4 regions of the Streptomyces sp. NBC_01089 genome follow, and region 3 is predicted to be linked to each of the others. Evidence: riboswitches for the same ligand, from Rfam matches in the RefSeq annotation. Region 3 holds a riboswitch; each other region holds the start of a gene.
The links. A riboswitch is a leader RNA that binds a small molecule or an ion and turns the genes downstream of it on or off. The one in region 3 is predicted to bind thiamine pyrophosphate.

Region 1 (4,305 bases), 2.1 Mb from region 3:
CGATTTCGCCAGTCCTGACGAGAACGAGACGGCGGACCACGAGCGCCCCAGCTTCACCAGCCCGGACTTCACCAGCCCGGACTTCGGCGGCCCCGACCACCCACCGGAGTAGCACCGGGGACACCCGTGGAGGTACAGCCGGCGTGCTCAGTCGGCGATCGGCAGATACACCCTGTTGCCGCTCGCCGCGAACTCCTTCGACTTCGCCGCCATCCCCGACTCGATCTCCTCCTGGCTTCCGCCGTGTTCACGGCGGATGTCCTGGGAGATCTTCATCGAGCAGAACTTCGGCCCGCACATGGAACAGAAATGCGCGGTCTTCGCCGGCTCGGCCGGCAGCGTCTCGTCATGGAACTCCCTTGCCGTGTCGGGGTCGAGAGCGAGATTGAACTGGTCCTCCCAGCGGAACTCGAAGCGTGCGTCCGAGAGCGCGTCGTCCCACTTCTGCGCGTCCTGGTGCCCCTTGGCGAGATCCGCCGCATGCGCAGCGATCTTGTACGTGATCACGCCGGTCTTCACGTCGTCCCGGTTGGGCAGGCCCAGATGTTCCTTGGGCGTGACGTAGCAGAGCATGGCCGTACCCCACCATGCGATCATCGCCGCCCCGATGCCGGAGGTGATGTGGTCATACGCCGGGGCCACGTCCGTGGTGAGCGGGCCGAGCGTATAGAAGGGGGCCTCCTCGCAGATCTCCTGCTGGAGGTCGATGTTCTCCTTGATCTTGTGCATCGGGACGTGACCGGGACCTTCGATCATCGTCTGTACACCATGACGTTTGGCGATCGTGTTGAGTTCCCCGAGGGTGCGCAACTCCGCGAACTGCGCCTCGTCGTTGGCGTCCGCGATCGACCCCGGCCGCAGCCCGTCACCCAGTGAGTAGGTCACGTCGTAGGAGGCCAGGATGTCGGAGAGCTCTTCGAAGTGCTCGTACAGGAACGACTCCTTGTGGTGCGCCAGGCACCAGGCGGCCATGATCGAGCCGCCGCGCGAGACGATCCCGGTCTTGCGGCGCGCGGTGAGCGGCACGTACCTCAGCAGCACCCCCGCGTGCACCGTCATGTAGTCGACGCCCTGTTCGGCCTGCTCGATGACGGTGTCCTTGTAGATCTCCCAGGTCAGCTCCTCGGCCTGGCCGTCGACCTTCTCCAGGGCCTGGTAGAGCGGGACCGTGCCGATCGGGACGGGGGAGTTGCGCAGCACCCACTCGCGGGTGGTGTGGATATTGCGCCCGGTGGACAGGTCCATGACCGTGTCCGCGCCCCATTTGGTGGCCCAGGTCATCTTGTCCACCTCCTCCTCGATGGAGGAAGTGACCGCGGAGTTGCCGATGTTGGCGTTGACCTTCACCAGGAACCGCTTCCCGATGATCATCGGCTCGATCTCCGGGTGGTTCACGTTGGCCGGCAGGACCGCCCGGCCCGCGGCGATCTCCTCCCGTACGACCTCGGGAGAGACGTTCTCCCGGATCGCGACGTACTCCATCTCCGGGGTGATCTCCCCGCGCACGGCGTACGCGAGCTGGCTCACCGCGCGCCCCTCACGCCCCCTGCGGGGCTGGCGGGGGCGGCCGGGGAAGACCGCGTCGAGGTTACGGAGCCCCCCGCGCGGTGAGGTGTGCTTGATCCCGTCGTCCTCGGGGCGGGCCGGGCGGCCCGCGTACTCCTCGGTGTCGCCGCGGCCGATGATCCAGTTCTCCCGGAGCGGGGCGAGCCCGCGCCGTACATCGGTCTCGACGGTGGGGTCGGTGTACGGGCCTGACGTGTCGTACAGCGTCACGTCCTGCCCATTGGTGAGGTGCACCTGCCTGACGGGCACCCGGAGATCCGCGCGCGAGCCCTCGGGGCCCGCGACATATCCCTTGTGCCAGCCCGGCTTGCGCTCGTCCTGGTCGGTGGCAGGCGTGCGTGCATCCACTGTGGTCATGAGACCTACTCCCTACGCCGGCATTACCCGGTAACAGGTTCGGCGGTCGGCGCAGCTCTCAGCAGATTGCTGGTCAGCGCCCTCTCAGCCCGGTGCTCCGAGCTCCCGCGTGTGCAAAGGTGCCCCCACGCTAACGCCAAGGACCGCGGACTGAACAGAGGGCCTCCCCGTTCTTGCGATGATCTGGCGGTGACACCACTCCCGGAACCGCCCCCCGGCGGGCACAGCCATACGCACGGTCACGGCCCCGCCGCGCCCGTGTCCCAGCATCTGCGCAAGGTCATCGCAGCGGTGCTGATTCCCTTCGCGGCGGCGGTTGTTGTCGGTCTTGCGGTCTTCTGGCCGGGTGGCGCGCCGCATCATGACCGCAGTGGTGTCGGGTTCGACCGGCAGACGCAGCAGGGCGAAGTAGTGGCGATGGCTGCGGTGAACTGCAAGGACGTACAGGGCGGCCAGTCGTCGGCCGGCGGGGGCGCGGACGGGGGCACCGGCGGGGGCGCGGGTTCGAGCGGTGGTGAGGGCACGGCGGGGCAGCGGACCGGTGCCGGTACGGAGGCCGCGCAGAACACCGGGTGCAAGAAGGCGAAGATCGAGGTGACCAGCGGCAAGGACAAGGGCCGCACCTTCACCGAGATCGTCCAGCCGGATTCCCCGCGCCAACTGCACCAGGGGCAGGGCGTGATCGTGGCGTACGCCCCGGACGCGCCCCATGATCTGCAGTACTCGGTGTCCGACGTGGACCGGAAGTTCCCGATGGCGCTGCTCGCCGGGATCTTCGCGCTGGTGGTCGTCGCCGTGGGCCGGCTGCGCGGGCTGATGGCGCTGGTCGCGCTGGCCGTCAGCTTCGCGGTACTGACGCTCTTCATCCTGCCCGCGATCCTGCACGGGTCGAATCCGCTGGTCGTGGCTGTGATCGGGGCGAGCGCCATCATGCTGATCGCGCTCTACACCTGCCACGGTCTGACGGCGCGGACCTCGGTCGCCGTCATCGGCACGCTGGTCTCACTGATGCTGATCGGGCTGCTCGGTTCCCTCTTCATCGGCTGGGCGAGCCTGACCGGGAACACCGATGACAGCACCGGGCTGATCCATGGCCTCTATCCGCACATCGACATGAGCGGGCTGCTGCTGGCGAGCGTCATCATCGGATCGCTCGGGGTGCTGGACGATGTGACGGTCACCCAGACGTCGGCCGTCTGGGAACTGCACCAGGCGGACCCCACGATGGGGGCGCGCGGGCTCTACCGGGCCGGTATCCGGATCGGCCGCGACCACATCGCGTCCGTCGTCAACACGCTCGTTCTGGCCTACGCGGGTGCGGCGCTGCCCCTGTTGCTGCTCTTCTCCATCGCGCAGAGCAGCGTGGGCACGGTGGCCAACTCCGAGCTGGTCGCGGAGGAGATCGTACGGACCCTGGTGGGGTCGATCGGCCTGGTCGCATCGGTGCCGGTGACCACAGCGCTCGCCGCGCTCGTGGTCTCGGCCGACCGTGCGGACCACGGGGCCGGCCGCCCGGCCCGCGGGACGGGGTGGGCGCTCCCCGGAGGGGGCATCGCGCGGAGCGGCGGGGGCCGCCGCCGCAAGCACTGAGAGGTCCGGTCTCCCTTCCGCAGCCCGTGCGCGTAGCACCGGTTCGGCTCGCGGCCTCAGCCCGCGTTCTCCTCCGCGAGGATCCGGCCGAGTGCCGCTTCCAGATGTCCGTCGAAGTCGCCCAGGCTGCGCTCCTCGCCGAGCGGGACGATCTTGTCGGTGCGGTCCAGGAAAGCGATCAGCGGGGCGCTGCCCGCCCGGAACAGCGCGCGGTCCGCCCCGACCTGGAGACGCAGATGGACATCGGCGAGACCCGACGGATCGCTGGGCGAGATGTGCACATCGCCGTCCCCCGTCGGGGCGTTGATCCCGTCGAGGAGCAGCTCGCGACCGAACGTCCAGGTCACCGGCTCGTCCCCGGGAAGGTGGAAGGTCATCCGCACCGCGTACGGATCACTCACCTCGTAGCAGAGCTCCACCGGAATGCGGAAGGAGAGCTCCTCGGAGACGAGGAAGCTCATCATGACCTCTGCCTGGACCGATTCGCGCATGTCCCTACCCCGCAGTAGACGCCGTGTTGGTTCCCAAGATGGCCGGGAATGTATCTCCAGGCCCTCTTGACGTAATCGTGCTGTAAGCGCAAACAGATCACAAGGAGTGATATTTCAGATACTGATAGAGAACGCAAGCGAATCGAGCAAAGCCCCAACCTCGGACCGTAACGTTTCAGCTGCAGAGAGCAACCGTACGTGCTGGTGGATGGGGCCGGAAACAGCCATCGCCGCGACACCTGAGCCGGCCGTGATCGGGATGGCCGCGCAGACGGTGCCGAGCGCGTACTCCTGCCGCTCG
Region 2 (4,305 bases), 4.2 Mb from region 3:
ACGTACCGCCGCCCGCGCCCTGCGACTGGAGCGCCCGGTAGAACGCGAAGCCGTACCCGCCGGGGCCGTCGAGGGACCGTGCGACCAGCACCCCCAGGGGCAGCAGGATCAGTACGCCGATGACCGCGAGCACCCCGCCGACCAGCGCCCACTGGCCGGCGCCCGCCGGACGGCGGGAGGTCCGCGCCGGGTCGACCAGGCTCAGCGCGCTCTCCCGGCGCCGTACGGTCCAGGCGTGCAGCGCGAGGATCGCTCCGACCGCGGCGAACTGCACCAGGGTCAGCACGGCCGCCGTCGGCAGGTCGAGCAGTTCGGCGGTCTCCCGGTAGATCTCCACCTCAAGCGTGGAGAAGCCGGGTCCGCCGAGGATCTGCACCACCCCGAAGGAGGTGAAGGTGAAGAGGAAGACCATCAGCGCGGCCGCGGCCACCGCGGGCGTCAGCGCGGGCAGCGTCACCCGCCGCCAGGCGGCGAACCGGGAGGCGCCCAGGACCCGCGCGGCCTCCTCCTGGCGCGGGTCGAGCTGGGCCCAGAGGCCCCCCACGGTCCTGACGACCACCGCGTAGTTGAAGAAGACATGCGCGAGCAGGATCGCCCAGACCGTGGTGTCCAGGCGGACGCCCCACAGCTGGTCGAGCAGCCCGCCGCGGCCGAGCAGCGCGAGGAAGGCCGTCCCGGCGACGACGGTGGGCAGCACGAAGGGCACGGTCGCCACCGCGCGCAGCAGCTGTTTGCCGGGGAAGTCGAAGCGGGCGAAGACATACGCGCCGGGCAGCGCGATCAGCAGGGTCAGCCCGGTCGACGCGCATGCCTGCCAGGTGGTGAACCACAGGATGTGCAGGATGCCGGGCTCGCTCAGCACCTCGCCGATCCGCCCGAACTGCCAGGTGCCGCCCGCCTTCAGGCCGCGGCCGACGATGGCCGCGACCGGGTAGGCGAAGAAGACCGCGAAGAACACGGCGGGCACCATCATCAGCGCGAGCCCGACCGCCGCCCGGCGCCGGCCCGCCCCGGTCGACGGCCCGGGCCCGGCCTGCGCCTCGGGTGCTACTTCAGGACGATCGAGGACCACGACTTGACCCACTGGTCACGGTTCTTGGCGATCGTGGCGGGTGCGACGGTCTCGGGCCTGGTGACCTTCGCGCCGAACTCCGTGAAGACCGCGGGCTCCTTCGCGCCCTTCACCACCGGGTCCACGAACATGTTGAGCGGCATGTCCTCCTGGAACTTCTTGCTGATCAGGAAGTCGATCAGGGCCTTGCCGCCCGCCTCGTTCTTCGCGCCGCCGAGCAGCCCGGCGAACTCGATCTGCCGGAAGCAGGTAGAGGTGACGACGCCGGTCGGGGCGGTCTTCGGCCGCGGCTTGGCGTACAGCACCTCGGCGGGCGGGCTCGACGCGTACGAGACGACGAGCGGCCGGTCGCCCTTGGCCTTCTTGCCGCCGGCCGAGCCGGAGAAGTCGTTGTTGTACGCCTGCTCCCAGCCGTCGTCGACCTTGACTCCGTTGGCCGTGAGCTTCTTCCAGTACGCCTGCCAGCCGTCGTTCCCGTACCGCCCGACCGTGCCGAGCATGAAGCCCAGGCCCGGTGAGGAGGTGGCGACGTTCTCGGTGACCAGCAGGTTCTTGTACTGCGGCTTGATCAGGTCGTCGAAGCTCCTGGGCGGGGCGAGCTTGTGGTCCGCGAAGTACTTCTTGTCGTAGTTGACGCAGAGGTCGCCGCTGTCGACCGGTGTGACCCGGTGCTTCTTCGCGTCGAGCTGTACGGCGGATGCGACCTGGTCCAGGCCCTTCGCCCGGTACGGCGTGAACAGGCCGTTGCCGAGCGCCCGGGACAGCAGGGTGTTGTCGACACCGAAGAAGACGTCACCGCGCGGGGAACCCTTGCTGAGGATCTCCTGGTTGAGCGTGGCGCCCGCGTCCCCGCTCTTGAGGACGTGGACGGTGTAGCCGGTCTCCTTGGTGAACTCCTTGAGCACGGCGGGGGACGCGGCGAACGAGTCATGGCTGACGAGCGTCACGACCTTGGAGTTCTTGGCGCCCGAGCCCGAGTCGTCGGAGCCTCCGCAGGCGGCGAGCGCCGAGACGCCCAGCGCGGCGGCCAGCGCGGTGACCGTCAGCTTCCTGGTGCTGAGCGTTCTGCCGGCCGTGCGCGCTCGCTTGGTGGTGCTCACTGATTCCTCCTGGGATGGACATCCAGGAAGAGACGCGGCCCTGCCCGCGGGAGAGCGGGCAGGGCTGAACAGCTTGAGTAGTGACCGAACTTCCTACCCGGAATGACCCGGGCAAGGTCCAGAGGGTCTGCGGCATGGCCGCACTCTCAGCGCTGTGGCGCTCCCCTGTCGGAATATGAAAATGTGCGCCCCACGTTACACGGGCCCTACCGCTCGGCGGCGGCCAGCTGCCCGCAGGCTCCGTCGATCTCCTGGCCGCGGGTGTCCCGTACGGTCACGGGGACTCCGTGGGCGGCGATGGCGGCGACGAACGCCTTCTCGTCCTCCGGCCGGGACGCGGTCCACTTGGAGCCCGGCGTCGGGTTGAGCGGGATCAGGTTGACGTGGACGGGCTTGCCCTTGAGGAGCCGTCCCAGCCGGTCGCCCCGCCAGGCGTGGTCGTTGATGTCGCGGATGAGCGCGTACTCGATGGAGACCCGGCGGCCGGACTTCGCGGCGTACTCCCAGGCGGCGTCCAGCACCTCACGGACCTTCCACCGGGTGTTGACCGGGACGAGGGTGTCGCGCAGCTCGTCGTCGGGCGCGTGCAGCGAGACCGCGAGGCGGCATTTGAAGCCCTCGTCGGCGAAGCGCAGCATCGCGGGCACCAGGCCGACCGTGGACACGGTGATCCCGCGCTGCGAGAGACCGAGACCGTCGGGCTCGGGGTCGGTCAGCCGGCGGATCGAGCCGACCACCCGCTTGTAGTTGGCGAGCGGTTCGCCCATGCCCATGAAGACGATGTTGGAGAGCCGGGCGGGCCCGCCGGGCACCTCACCGTCGCGCAGCGCGCGCATCCCGTCGACGATCTGGTGCACGATCTCGGCCGTCGAGAGATTGCGGTCCAGACCGGCCTGGCCGGTGGCGCAGAACGGGCAGTTCATCCCGCAGCCGGCCTGCGAGGAGATGCACATCGTCACTCGGTCCGGGTAGCGCATCAGGACGGACTCGACGAGCGTGCCGTCGTGCAGCTTCCACAGCGTCTTACGGGTGGTGTCGTCGTCGCAGCTGATGTGGCGCACCACGCTCATCAGGTCGGGGAGCAGCGCCTCCCGCAGCTTCTCGCGCGAGGCGGCCGGGATGTCGGTCCACTCGGCGGGGTCGTGGGCGTACCGCGCGAAGTAGTGCTGCGACAGCTGCTTGGCGCGGAACGGCTTCTCGCCGGTCTCGGCCACGGCGTCCTTGCGCTCGGCGGGCGTGAGGTCGGCGAGGTGGAGCGGGGGCTTCTTGGCTCCGCGGGGCGCGACGAAAGTGAGTTCTCCGGGCTTAGGCATGGTCCATCCAGTGTCGCAGACAGCGGAGGGAGGGCCCGCCGTCCTGTGGACAGCGGGCCCTCCCTCGGTGAAGCAGCAGGTCGCAGACGTGGACGTCCGGTCTCAGGAGCCGGCCTTCAGGATCCGACGAACAGCACGAGCAGCAGCCAGACCACGGGTGCGGTGGGCAGCAGGGAGTCCAGCCGGTCCATGATCCCGCCGTGGCCCGGCAGCAGCGTTCCCATGTCCTTGATCCCGAGATCCCTCTTGATCATGGACTCGCCCAGGTCGCCCAGGGTGGCGCTGGCCGCGACGGCGAGGCCGAGCAGCAGACCCTGCCACCACTGCCCGTCGTCGATCAGGAACTGCATGCAGAGCGCGCCCGCCACCATCGCGAAGCTGACCGCCCCGAACAGCCCCTCCCTGGTCTTTCCGGGGCTGATACGCGGTGCGAGCTTGTGCTTGCCGAAGCGCCAGCCGATCGCGTATGCACCCGTGTCGCTGACCACGGTCAGCACCAGGAACGTGAGCACCCGCCAGGGCCCGTCGTCGGCGGCCAGCAGCAGCGCCACGAACGTCGCCAGGAACGGCACGTAGAAGGCGGCGAACACCCCAGCCGTGACGTCCCTGAGGTAGCCGTCCGGTGGCGCGGTCATCCGCCAGACCAGGACGGCGAGCGCCGTGAGCGCCATGGCGATCCAGGCACCCTCGGTCCCCCGCGCGTACCCGGCGACGACCATGGCGGCGCCGCCCACCGCGAGCGGTACCAGCGGCGCCTTGACGCCCTTGCGCTCATCGAGCCGGGAGGTCAGCTCCCAGAGGCCGACGACCACCGCGACCG
Region 3 (4,305 bases):
GGTGCGTGCCGTCCCGGCTTGGTCGGGGTGGGCCAGCAGGGGCCGGTGCAGAAGTAGTCCACGCCGGGCTCGGCCGCGGCCGCGTCCACCTCGGACTCCGCGTGCGTCGAGCGGCCGATGAGGACATCGGGGCCGAGGATCGCGCGGGCGGCGGGGACCGGCAGGTCGCCCTGGCCCAGATGCAGCACGTCGGACGAGATGGCGTGCGCGACATCCGCCCGGTCGTTCACCGCGAGCAGCTTGCCGTGCCTGCGGCAGGCGTCGGCGAAGACCTGGAGGTGGTCCAGCTCCTCGGCCGCCTCCATGCCCTTGTCCCGCAGCTGGACGATGTCCACGCCGTGGGCCAGCACGGCGTCCAGGAACTCGGGCAGGTCGCCCTGGCGCCTGCGCGCGTCCGTGCAGAGATACAGCCGGGCATCGGACAGCGGAGCGGGTGCGGTGGACATCGGGCGTTCCCCCCAAGGGACGGCGGCTGGACGGCGACGGACGGCTGGACGGACGGCAACGGGCCGCGGTGTACGGCCCGGGACGGGCCCGGTCCGTACACCGCGAGGTGATCACGCTTCGATCAGACGGCGAGCGCCTGGGCCCGGCGCTTCACCTCCGTCCCGCGATTCTCGCTCAGCGCCTGCGCGGGCGTGCCGGGCAGGGTCTCGTCGGGGGTGAAGAGCCACTCCAGCATCTCCTCGTCGCTGAAGCCGTCGTCCCGCAGGAGCGTCAGGGTGCCGGCGAGGCCCTTGACCACTTTGGTGCCGTCGATGAAGGCGGCGGGCACCTGGAGCGCCCTGTTCTCACCACGGCGTACGGCGATCAGCGTGCCGTCCCTGACCAGCTGGCGGACACGGGTCACCTCGACGTCGAACATCTCGGCGATGTCGGGCAGGTGCAGCCAGGCGGGGATGAGAGCGTCGGTTTTTGCGTCAATCTCGGTCACGGGACAAGCCTGCCATCCCGCACTGACAGCCGATACCCGGACTCAGCCCTTCAGGGCCGTCGTACGCCGGTCACGGCGGCGGTCACGGCGGCGGCCGCGGTCAGTCCTGCCGGGGGCGGACCGCCGCCTTGAGCGGCACGGCCGGATCGGCGGCCAGGGCCGGATCCACCGGGGCGCCCGACTCGATCAGCTTCCGTCCCTGGGCCAGATCCCGTGGCCTGCCGACGGCGAGCACCGCGACCAGCCGCTCCTCCCGCAGCCAGCACACCGACCAGGCGGGCCCCGCCGGGTCGCCGCGCCCGACCAGGGTGTCGGCGGCCGCGTGGTGGCCCGCGTACTGGACGAAGCGGCCGAACTGCTCGGACCAGAAGTAGGGCACCGGGTCGTAGATCTGCGGGGTCTCACCGATCACGTCGGCGGCGACCGTGCGCGGCCCCTGGAGTGCGTTGTCCCAGTGGTGGATCAGCAGCCGCTCGCCGTAACGGCGCGACGGGAAGGACGCGCAGTCGCCGACCGCGTAGACGTCCGGGAGCGAGGTGCGCAGCCGTTCGTCGGCCAGGACCGACCCTTCGGCGCCGAGCGCGATACCGGAACCGGCCAGCCAGCCGGTCGCGGGCCTGGCCCCGATGCCGACGAGGACCGCCCCGGCCGCCAGCCGCCGCCCGGACTCCAGGACCACGGCGCCCGGTTCGACCCGGGACACCCGGGCGTCCGTGAGGAGTTCGGCGCCGCTGTCGGCGTACCAGTCGGCCATCGGCGCCGCGATCTCGGGCGGCAGCACCCCGACGAGCGGCCGGCCCGCCGCCTCCACGACCGTCACCGCGCACCCCGCCTCGCGTGCGGCCGTCGCGAACTCGGCGCCGATCCACCCCGCGCCGACCACCACCACGTCCCGGCGGTCGGCGAGGACGGCCCGCAGCCGTCCCGCGTCGTCGAGTGTGCGCAGCAGATGAACTCCGGGGGCGCCCTCGCTGCCGGGCAGCGTGACCGGGTGGGCGCCGGTGGCGACGACCAGAGCCCCGTACGGGACGGGGCCGCGCGCGGTGTCCAGCTCCCGGTCCCGCGGGCGCAGGCCGGTCACCTCGCACCCCAGCAGCAGCTCGACCCCGAGCGCGGCGAAGTCGACGTCGAAGGCGGAGCCGTCCGCCTTGCCGAGCAGCACCGCCTTGGAGAGCGGCGGTCTGTCGTACGGCTGGTGGGACTCCTCGCCGATCAGCGTGACGGGTCCGGTGAAGCCCTGGTCCCGCAGGGCGACAGCGGTCTGCACTCCGGCCATGCCCGCGCCGGCGATGACGACGTTCCTCGGCTCACTCACCCGATCACCTTAAGCACCTGACGACCCGTCAGAACAGGGGGTGTCCTGTGACGGCTTACGAGGCGGCACCGACCGGGGTTAGGCTGGCCGTGCTGAACCACTCGCGGGAGTCCGGGCGCACCGGGCTGAGAGGGAGGCTGGACGGCCTCCGACCGTACGAACCTGATCCGGGTCATGCCGGCGAAGGGAGGGGCTGGACGCCCATGCACACCCATCACGCCAGTCATCAGGCGCACCACGCCGACACGGTGGGCGCGCTGCCGGACGTACTGATCGTCGGTGGCGGGATCATCGGTCTCGTCACGGCCTGGCGGTCGGCGCAGCGCGGACTGCGTACGGCCGTCGTCGACCCCGAGCCGGGCGGCGGCGCCGCGCAGGTCGCGGCGGGCATGCTGGCCGCCGTCACAGAACTGCACTACGGCGAGCAGGTCCTGCTCGGGCTGAATCTGGAGTCCGCCCGCCGCTATCCGGCGTTCGCCGCGGAGCTGGCGGAGGCGTCGGGCCAGGAGCTGGGCTACCGCGCCTGCGGCACCCTCGCGGTGGCGCTCGACCTCGACGACCGGGCGAATCTGCGGGAGCTGCACGCGCTCCAGGTCCGCTCCGGCCTGGAGTCGGAGTGGCTCACCGGGCGCGAGTGCAGGCGCCTCGAACCGATGCTCGCGCCGGGTGTACGCGGCGGGCTCCGGGTGGACGGCGACCACCAGGTCGATCCGCGGCGGCTCGCGAAGGCGCTGGTCATCGCGTGCGAGCGGGCCGGGGTCACCTTCCACCGCGACTGGGCCGAGCGACTGACGGTGGAGCGCGGCCGGGCCACCGGTGTGGTGCTGGCCGACGGAACGGCCCTGCCCGCGGGCCAGGTGGTGCTGGCGGCGGGCAGCCTCAGCGGCCGGCTCGCGGGCGTACCGGACGCGGTGCTTCCGCCCGTACGCCCGGTGAAGGGCCAGGTGCTGCGGCTGACGGTGCCACGTGTGTACGCGCCGTTCCTCAGCCGGACGGTCCGCGCGGTCGTCCGGGGCAGCCACCTCTATCTGGTCCCCCGGGAGAACGGCGAGCTGGTGATCGGCGCGACCAGCGAGGAGCTGGGCTGGGACACCACGGTCACCGCGGGCGGGGTGTACGAACTGCTCCGCGACGCCCATGAGCTGGTACCCGGCATCACCGAACTCCCGCTCACGGAGACGCGCGCGGGGCTGCGGCCCGCGTCCCCCGACAACGCGCCGCTGCTCGGCCCGAGCGCGCTGCCCGGCCTCCTGCTGGCCACCGGCCACTACCGCAACGGCGTGCTGCTCACGCCCGTCACCGGCGATGTGATGGCCGAACTGCTCACCACCGGGGAGCTGCCCGCCGAGGCCCGCGCCTTCACTCCCCGGCGCTTCTCGCCCGTACGACAGGAGCAGCCCGCATGAACGTGCCACTGAACGTGCCCCCCGTGAACACCCCGGCGGCGGACGCACCGCCCGTGGCCGCGCCTCAGGCGCGGGTCTCGGTCAACGGCGAGCCCCGTGGGATCGCCCCGGGCACCACCCTCGATGTACTGGTCACCGGCTTCACCAGTGCGCCGTCGGGCGTCGCCGCCGCGGTCAACGAGACCGTCGTGCCCCGGGGCAGGTGGCCCCGTACCGCGCTCGCCGACGGCGACCGCGTCGAGATTCTCACCGCGGTCCAGGGAGGCTGATCCGGACATGGCAGACGATTCCTTCACTCTCGCCGACACCGAGTTCTCCTCCCGGCTGATCATGGGGACCGGCGGTGCGCCCAGCCTCGATGTGCTGGAGAGGTCACTGATCGCGTCGGGCACCGAACTCACGACGGTGGCGATGCGCCGCCTCGACCCCACGGTGCAGGGCTCGGTCCTCTCGGTCCTCGACAGGCTCGCCGTCAAGGTGCTGCCGAACACCGCCGGCTGCTTCACTGCGGGCGAGGCGGTCCTCACCGCCCGGCTGGCCCGCGAGGCCCTGGGCACGAACTGGATCAAGCTGGAGGTCGTGGCGGACGAGCACACCCTGCTGCCCGACCCGGTGGAGCTGCTCGACGCCGCCGAGACGCTGGTGGACGA
Region 4 (4,305 bases), 4.9 Mb from region 3:
CGCGCGTACGGCACGACGGCTGACGCGGTGCGCCCGGCCGGGGAGGCGTCGGTCCTGGGTCCCAGCTCCATCGTGCAGCCCCTGTTCGCTCCGGAGGATTCTGCGCCAACGGGACCACAGGGAGCGCGGGGCCGCATGTTGCCACGGCGGGCGGCCGGCCGACCGATGAGTTCTCGTACCGGATCCGGTCTCAAGGGTATGGACATCGAAACGGACACAGACGCAACGGACACGGGCGCAGCCAACACGGGCGCGCACAGGAACCAGGACGGCGGTCTGCCCGATCTGGAACCACCGGCCCGGCACATGGCCGGGCTCGCCGACGCCGTCGGGGACGGGCAGCTGGGTGACCCCACGCCCTGCCCGGACTTCGCGGTCCGGGACCTGCTCGCCCATGTCTCCGGACTGACGGTGGCGTTCTGCGCCGCGGCGAAGAAGGAGTTCGGGCCGCACACCGACACCGCGCCGGGCACCGTACCCAACCCCGAGCTGGCCGCGGACTGGCGCACGGCGCTGCCCCGGCAGCTGGCGGACCTGATCGCGGCCTGGCACTCCCCCGGCGCCTGGGAGGGCGAGACGAGAGCGGGCGGTTTCACCCTGCCCGCGGTGGTCGCCGGACGGATCGCGCTCAACGAGCTGGTGGTGCACGGCTGGGATCTGGCCCGCGCGACCGGGCAGCGGTACGCCCCGGACCCGGCGAGCCTGGGTGTCTCGTACGCGCTGCTCGGGCAGCCGGACAGCCCGACACGCGCTCCGGCCTTCGGCCCGGCCGTCGAGGTCGCGCGGGACGCCCCCTTCGTCGACCGGGTGATCGGACTCAGCGGGCGCAGCCCGGACTGGAAGCCTTAGGTGCTGTGCGGGGTCCGGTGGCGGCGCAGCCTGAGGGGTGCGTAGACGACGAGCGCGGTCAGGAAGGCCACGTAATAGGCGAGGTCGGCGCCGTGCAGTGCGGAAGCCACCGGGCCGGTGTAGAGGCCGGTGTTCATGAACGGCACCGCCGCGGCGAACGCGGCGCAGAACGCCACCAGGGCGGGCCGGCCGGACCGCGTACGGACGCTCTCCGTGGTCGGGTCGACCGGTTCGCCCCTGCGGCCCCGGGCGAACCAGTCGACAGCGACGACGGCGACGAAGCCGGGGATCCAGTAGCCGACGAAGAGCAGGACGTTCTGGAAGCGCGCGGTGGTGTCGGCGGCGTGCATCCACAGCACCAGCGGGAAACCGAGTACGGCGGCGATCGCGGCCGCGACCGGGCGCGGAACGCGCAGCCCGATGGTCTGCAGGGCCAGTGAGCCGCTGTAGTCGTTCATGGCGTTGCTGCAGAGGGCGGCCAGCGCCACGGCCAGCAGCCCCAGCGCGCCGAGCACACCGCCGCCCAGCAGCCGGTCGACACCCCGGGCGGTCTGGTCGGTGAAGACGGCGGCCCCCCACAGCCCGAGCGACTGCACGGCCACGAAGGAGACGCTGACGCCGAGGAGCGTGTACCAGAACATGCGCGGGCGGGAGGTGTTCTGCGGCAGATAGCGGCTGAAGTCGCTGGCGTACGGAGCCCACGACAGCGCGAGGCTGAGCGCGATGGTGCTGGTCAGGATGAACGCGCCGGCGCGGTCGGCGCCGTGTGCGCTGCCTGCCGCGGTGTGGACGCTGTCCGGCAGCCTGAAGGCCAGGGCGACGAAAGCGGCGGCGAGTACGAAGGTCATCAGCTTCTGCAGCCGGTGGATCGCCTCATAGCCCAGTACGCCGAGCGACCCCTGCCCCAGCATCATCAGCAGCACGCCGAGCCAGAACGGCCAGCCGCAGAGCCGGGCCAGCGCGTCCCCGCCGAACAGTCCGATGAGCGCGTCCCAGGCCACCGACGACAGCCACTGCAGCAGGCCGGGCACCGTGACGGACCGGCCGAACGCGAGCCGGGCCAGGGGCAGTTGGCCCGCACCGGTGCGGCTGCCCCAGGTCCCGAGGTACGCGGTGGGCACGGCGCCGAGCAGGGTGCCCAGCACCACGGCGGCCAGCGCGGTGGGCAGGTCGAGGCCGAGGGCGATACCGACGGTGCCGGTGAAGACCCCGGTCATGGTCAGGTTCGGGGCGAACCACACGGTGAACAGCCGCCCAGGGCCGCCGTAGCGGTGGTGGCCGGGCACCGGCGCGATCCCGCGGGCCTCGATCCGCAGGTCGCCGGGCTCGGCGGGCATCCGGCCGTCGAAGACGGACTGCGGTCCGGTGGCCGGTGTGCTGCTGGGAGCAGGTGGCAATGACATGAGCGACATCCCTCCGCCAGTACTAACTGGTTCAGGTTCGGCGGGTGTGATCTCAGCCCCTGGGCGGGGCACCCCGTGTCCGTTACGCTGCAAGGCTAACGCGCGGCGTCACGCCGTCCGCGGTGAGGGTGGGCGGCCGCGCGCGGCTCAGCTGGTGAAGAAGTCGCTGACCGCTGCCGAGAACTGTGCGGGCTCCAGGGCGTGCACGGTGTGGCCGACCGGGATCGTGATGACCCTGGAGTCGGGGATCCCCGCCGCCATGTCGGGGATCCGCCCCTGCGGCATGGAGCTGTCCGGGCCGCCGGTGACGATCAGCGTCGGGGCGACGATCTCGCCGAGCCGCTCGGCCCACTCGGGGCTGGGGCGCCCGATCTCGTTCCTGATGGCGGGCACCACGTTCCAGTCGTAGTCGACCGGCCCTTCGGGACTCGCGGGTTCGGCCATCTCCCTGGGGTACGGCGGCGGAGTCTCCTCGAGGACGAGCCGCTCCACCCGGTCCGCGTGCTCCTGGGCGAGCAGATAGGCGACGACACCGCCCATGGAGTGGCCGACGACCCCGACGCGCTCCAGTTCCAGTTCGTCGAGGAACCCCAGGACGTCGTCGCGCATGAGCTCGAACGAGTACTCGTCCGGCCAGTCGCTCTCTCCGTGTCCGCGCAGGTCCAGGGCGTACACCCGCCACTCGGCGCCGAGCGCCCGGCCGGTCTCCTCCCAGGTCGCGGACGAGCCGCCGAGCCCGTGCAGCAGCACCACAGGCGCGCCGAAGGGGTCGCCCCAGGCGCGGTATGCGAGCCGTACGTCGCCGACATCGACCACGGAGTGATCGTCGGCCGCTGAGTGATCGTCCATACCGCAGACGCTACAGCGCGCGGCACGGCCCCTACGCCACGTCGCGTACGGAAGCGACTTGGCCACCTAGAGTCACATCAGGGCAAAACCCGCTATTCCCCCTGACCGGATCGAACCTGATCGCACACGATTCGCTCAACTCCCCTGTCCTCAGGGGTGTACGACCCTCCGGGCAGCTGATAGGAAAGCTTCCTAACAGAACACCGACGCACCAACTCCCCCTTGGAGGACCGGTGAAAGCCCCCCACCGCACCACCGCTGGACGCAGCAAGAGGATCATCACGCGCACCGTGCTCGGGCTGGCCCTGGTAGCCGTACCGGCCACCGCCCACGCCGCCAACGCCCCTGCGCAGCCGGTGAGTTCGCACAGCTCTCAGCAGGTGGCCGCCGCCGCGACCGGACTCGACGACCCGGCGAAGAAGGAGATCGCCATGAAGCTGGTCTCCAGCGCCGAGAACTCCTCGCTGGACTGGAAGGCCCAGTACAAGTACATCGAGGACATAGGAGACGGCCGCGGCTACACCGCCGGCATCATCGGGTTCTGCTCGGGCACCGGCGACATGCTGGACCTGGTGAAGCTCTACACCGACCGGGAGCCGGGCAACCCGCTCGCCAAATACCTCCCCGCGCTGGAGAAGGTCAACGGCAGTGACTCGCACTCGGGGCTCGGCTCGGCCTTCGAGAGCGCCTGGAAGACCGCGGCCAAGGACACCGCGTTCCAGACCGCGCAGAACGACGAGCGCGACCGGGTGTACTTCGACCCGGCCGTCAAGCAGGGCAAGACGGACGGCATCGGTGTCCTGGGCCAGTTCGCGTACTACGACGCCATCGTCATGCACGGTGACGGCGACGACAAGACCAGCTTCGGCTCCATCCGCAAGAGGGCGCTGGCCAAGGCCAAGACCCCGGCCCAGGGCGGCGACGAGACCACGTATCTCAACGCCTTCCTCGACGCCCGCGTCTGGGCGATGCAGCAGGAGGAGGCCCACAGCGACACCAGCCGGGTCGACACCGAGCAGCGCGTCTTCCTGAAGAACGGCAACCTCGACCTGCACACACCGCTCAACTGGAAGGTCTACGGGGACCCGTACAGCATCGGCTGACCGGGCTGCCGCTGCCGACAGGCGGGGCGCGTTCTGCACCAGTGGTGCGGAACGCGCCCCGTATGTCATGCCTCGGTCACTCACGCCCTGGGCGGGCACGC

Region 1: linked by a shared signal. The riboswitch ahead of thiC (phosphomethylpyrimidine synthase ThiC) and the one ahead of thiO (glycine oxidase ThiO) in region 3 are both predicted to bind thiamine pyrophosphate.
Region 2: linked by a shared signal. The riboswitch ahead of OG510_RS09540 (thiamine ABC transporter substrate binding subunit) and the one ahead of thiO (glycine oxidase ThiO) in region 3 are both predicted to bind thiamine pyrophosphate.
Region 4: linked by a shared signal. The riboswitch ahead of OG510_RS06335 (purine-cytosine permease family protein) and the one ahead of thiO (glycine oxidase ThiO) in region 3 are both predicted to bind thiamine pyrophosphate.

Annotation. Positions count from the first base shown of each region.
Region 1 is NZ_CP108660.1:4,231,710-4,236,014, reverse strand. Features, by position in the region: gene OG510_RS18785 (hypothetical protein) at 1-112, shown strand, start outside; gene thiC (phosphomethylpyrimidine synthase ThiC) at 148-1,923, opposite strand; TPP riboswitch at 1,916-2,042, opposite strand; gene OG510_RS18775 (YibE/F family protein) at 2,107-3,513, shown strand; gene OG510_RS18770 (SsgA family sporulation/cell division regulator) at 3,570-4,004, opposite strand; gene OG510_RS18765 (IclR family transcriptional regulator) at 4,119-4,305, opposite strand, start outside.
Region 2 is NZ_CP108660.1:2,192,730-2,197,034, forward strand. Features, by position in the region: gene OG510_RS09535 (ABC transporter permease) at 1-973, opposite strand, end outside; gene OG510_RS09540 (thiamine ABC transporter substrate binding subunit) at 1,048-2,172, opposite strand; TPP riboswitch at 2,245-2,349, opposite strand; gene rlmN (23S rRNA (adenine(2503)-C(2))-methyltransferase RlmN) at 2,379-3,485, opposite strand; gene OG510_RS09550 (phosphatidate cytidylyltransferase) at 3,602-4,305, opposite strand, start outside.
Region 3 is NZ_CP108660.1:6,368,695-6,372,999, reverse strand. Features, by position in the region: gene thiE (thiamine phosphate synthase) at 1-446, opposite strand, end outside; gene OG510_RS28620 (Rv2175c family DNA-binding protein) at 569-934, opposite strand; gene OG510_RS28615 (NAD(P)/FAD-dependent oxidoreductase) at 1,035-2,210, opposite strand; TPP riboswitch at 2,343-2,455, shown strand; gene thiO (glycine oxidase ThiO) at 2,453-3,655, shown strand; gene thiS (sulfur carrier protein ThiS) at 3,679-3,924, shown strand; gene OG510_RS28600 (thiazole synthase) at 3,932-4,305, shown strand, end outside.
Region 4 is NZ_CP108660.1:1,422,753-1,427,057, forward strand. Features, by position in the region: gene OG510_RS06330 (TIGR03086 family metal-binding protein) at 199-849, shown strand; gene OG510_RS06335 (purine-cytosine permease family protein) at 846-2,252, opposite strand; TPP riboswitch at 2,244-2,338, opposite strand; gene OG510_RS06340 (alpha/beta fold hydrolase) at 2,400-3,101, opposite strand; gene OG510_RS06345 (chitosanase) at 3,335-4,204, shown strand.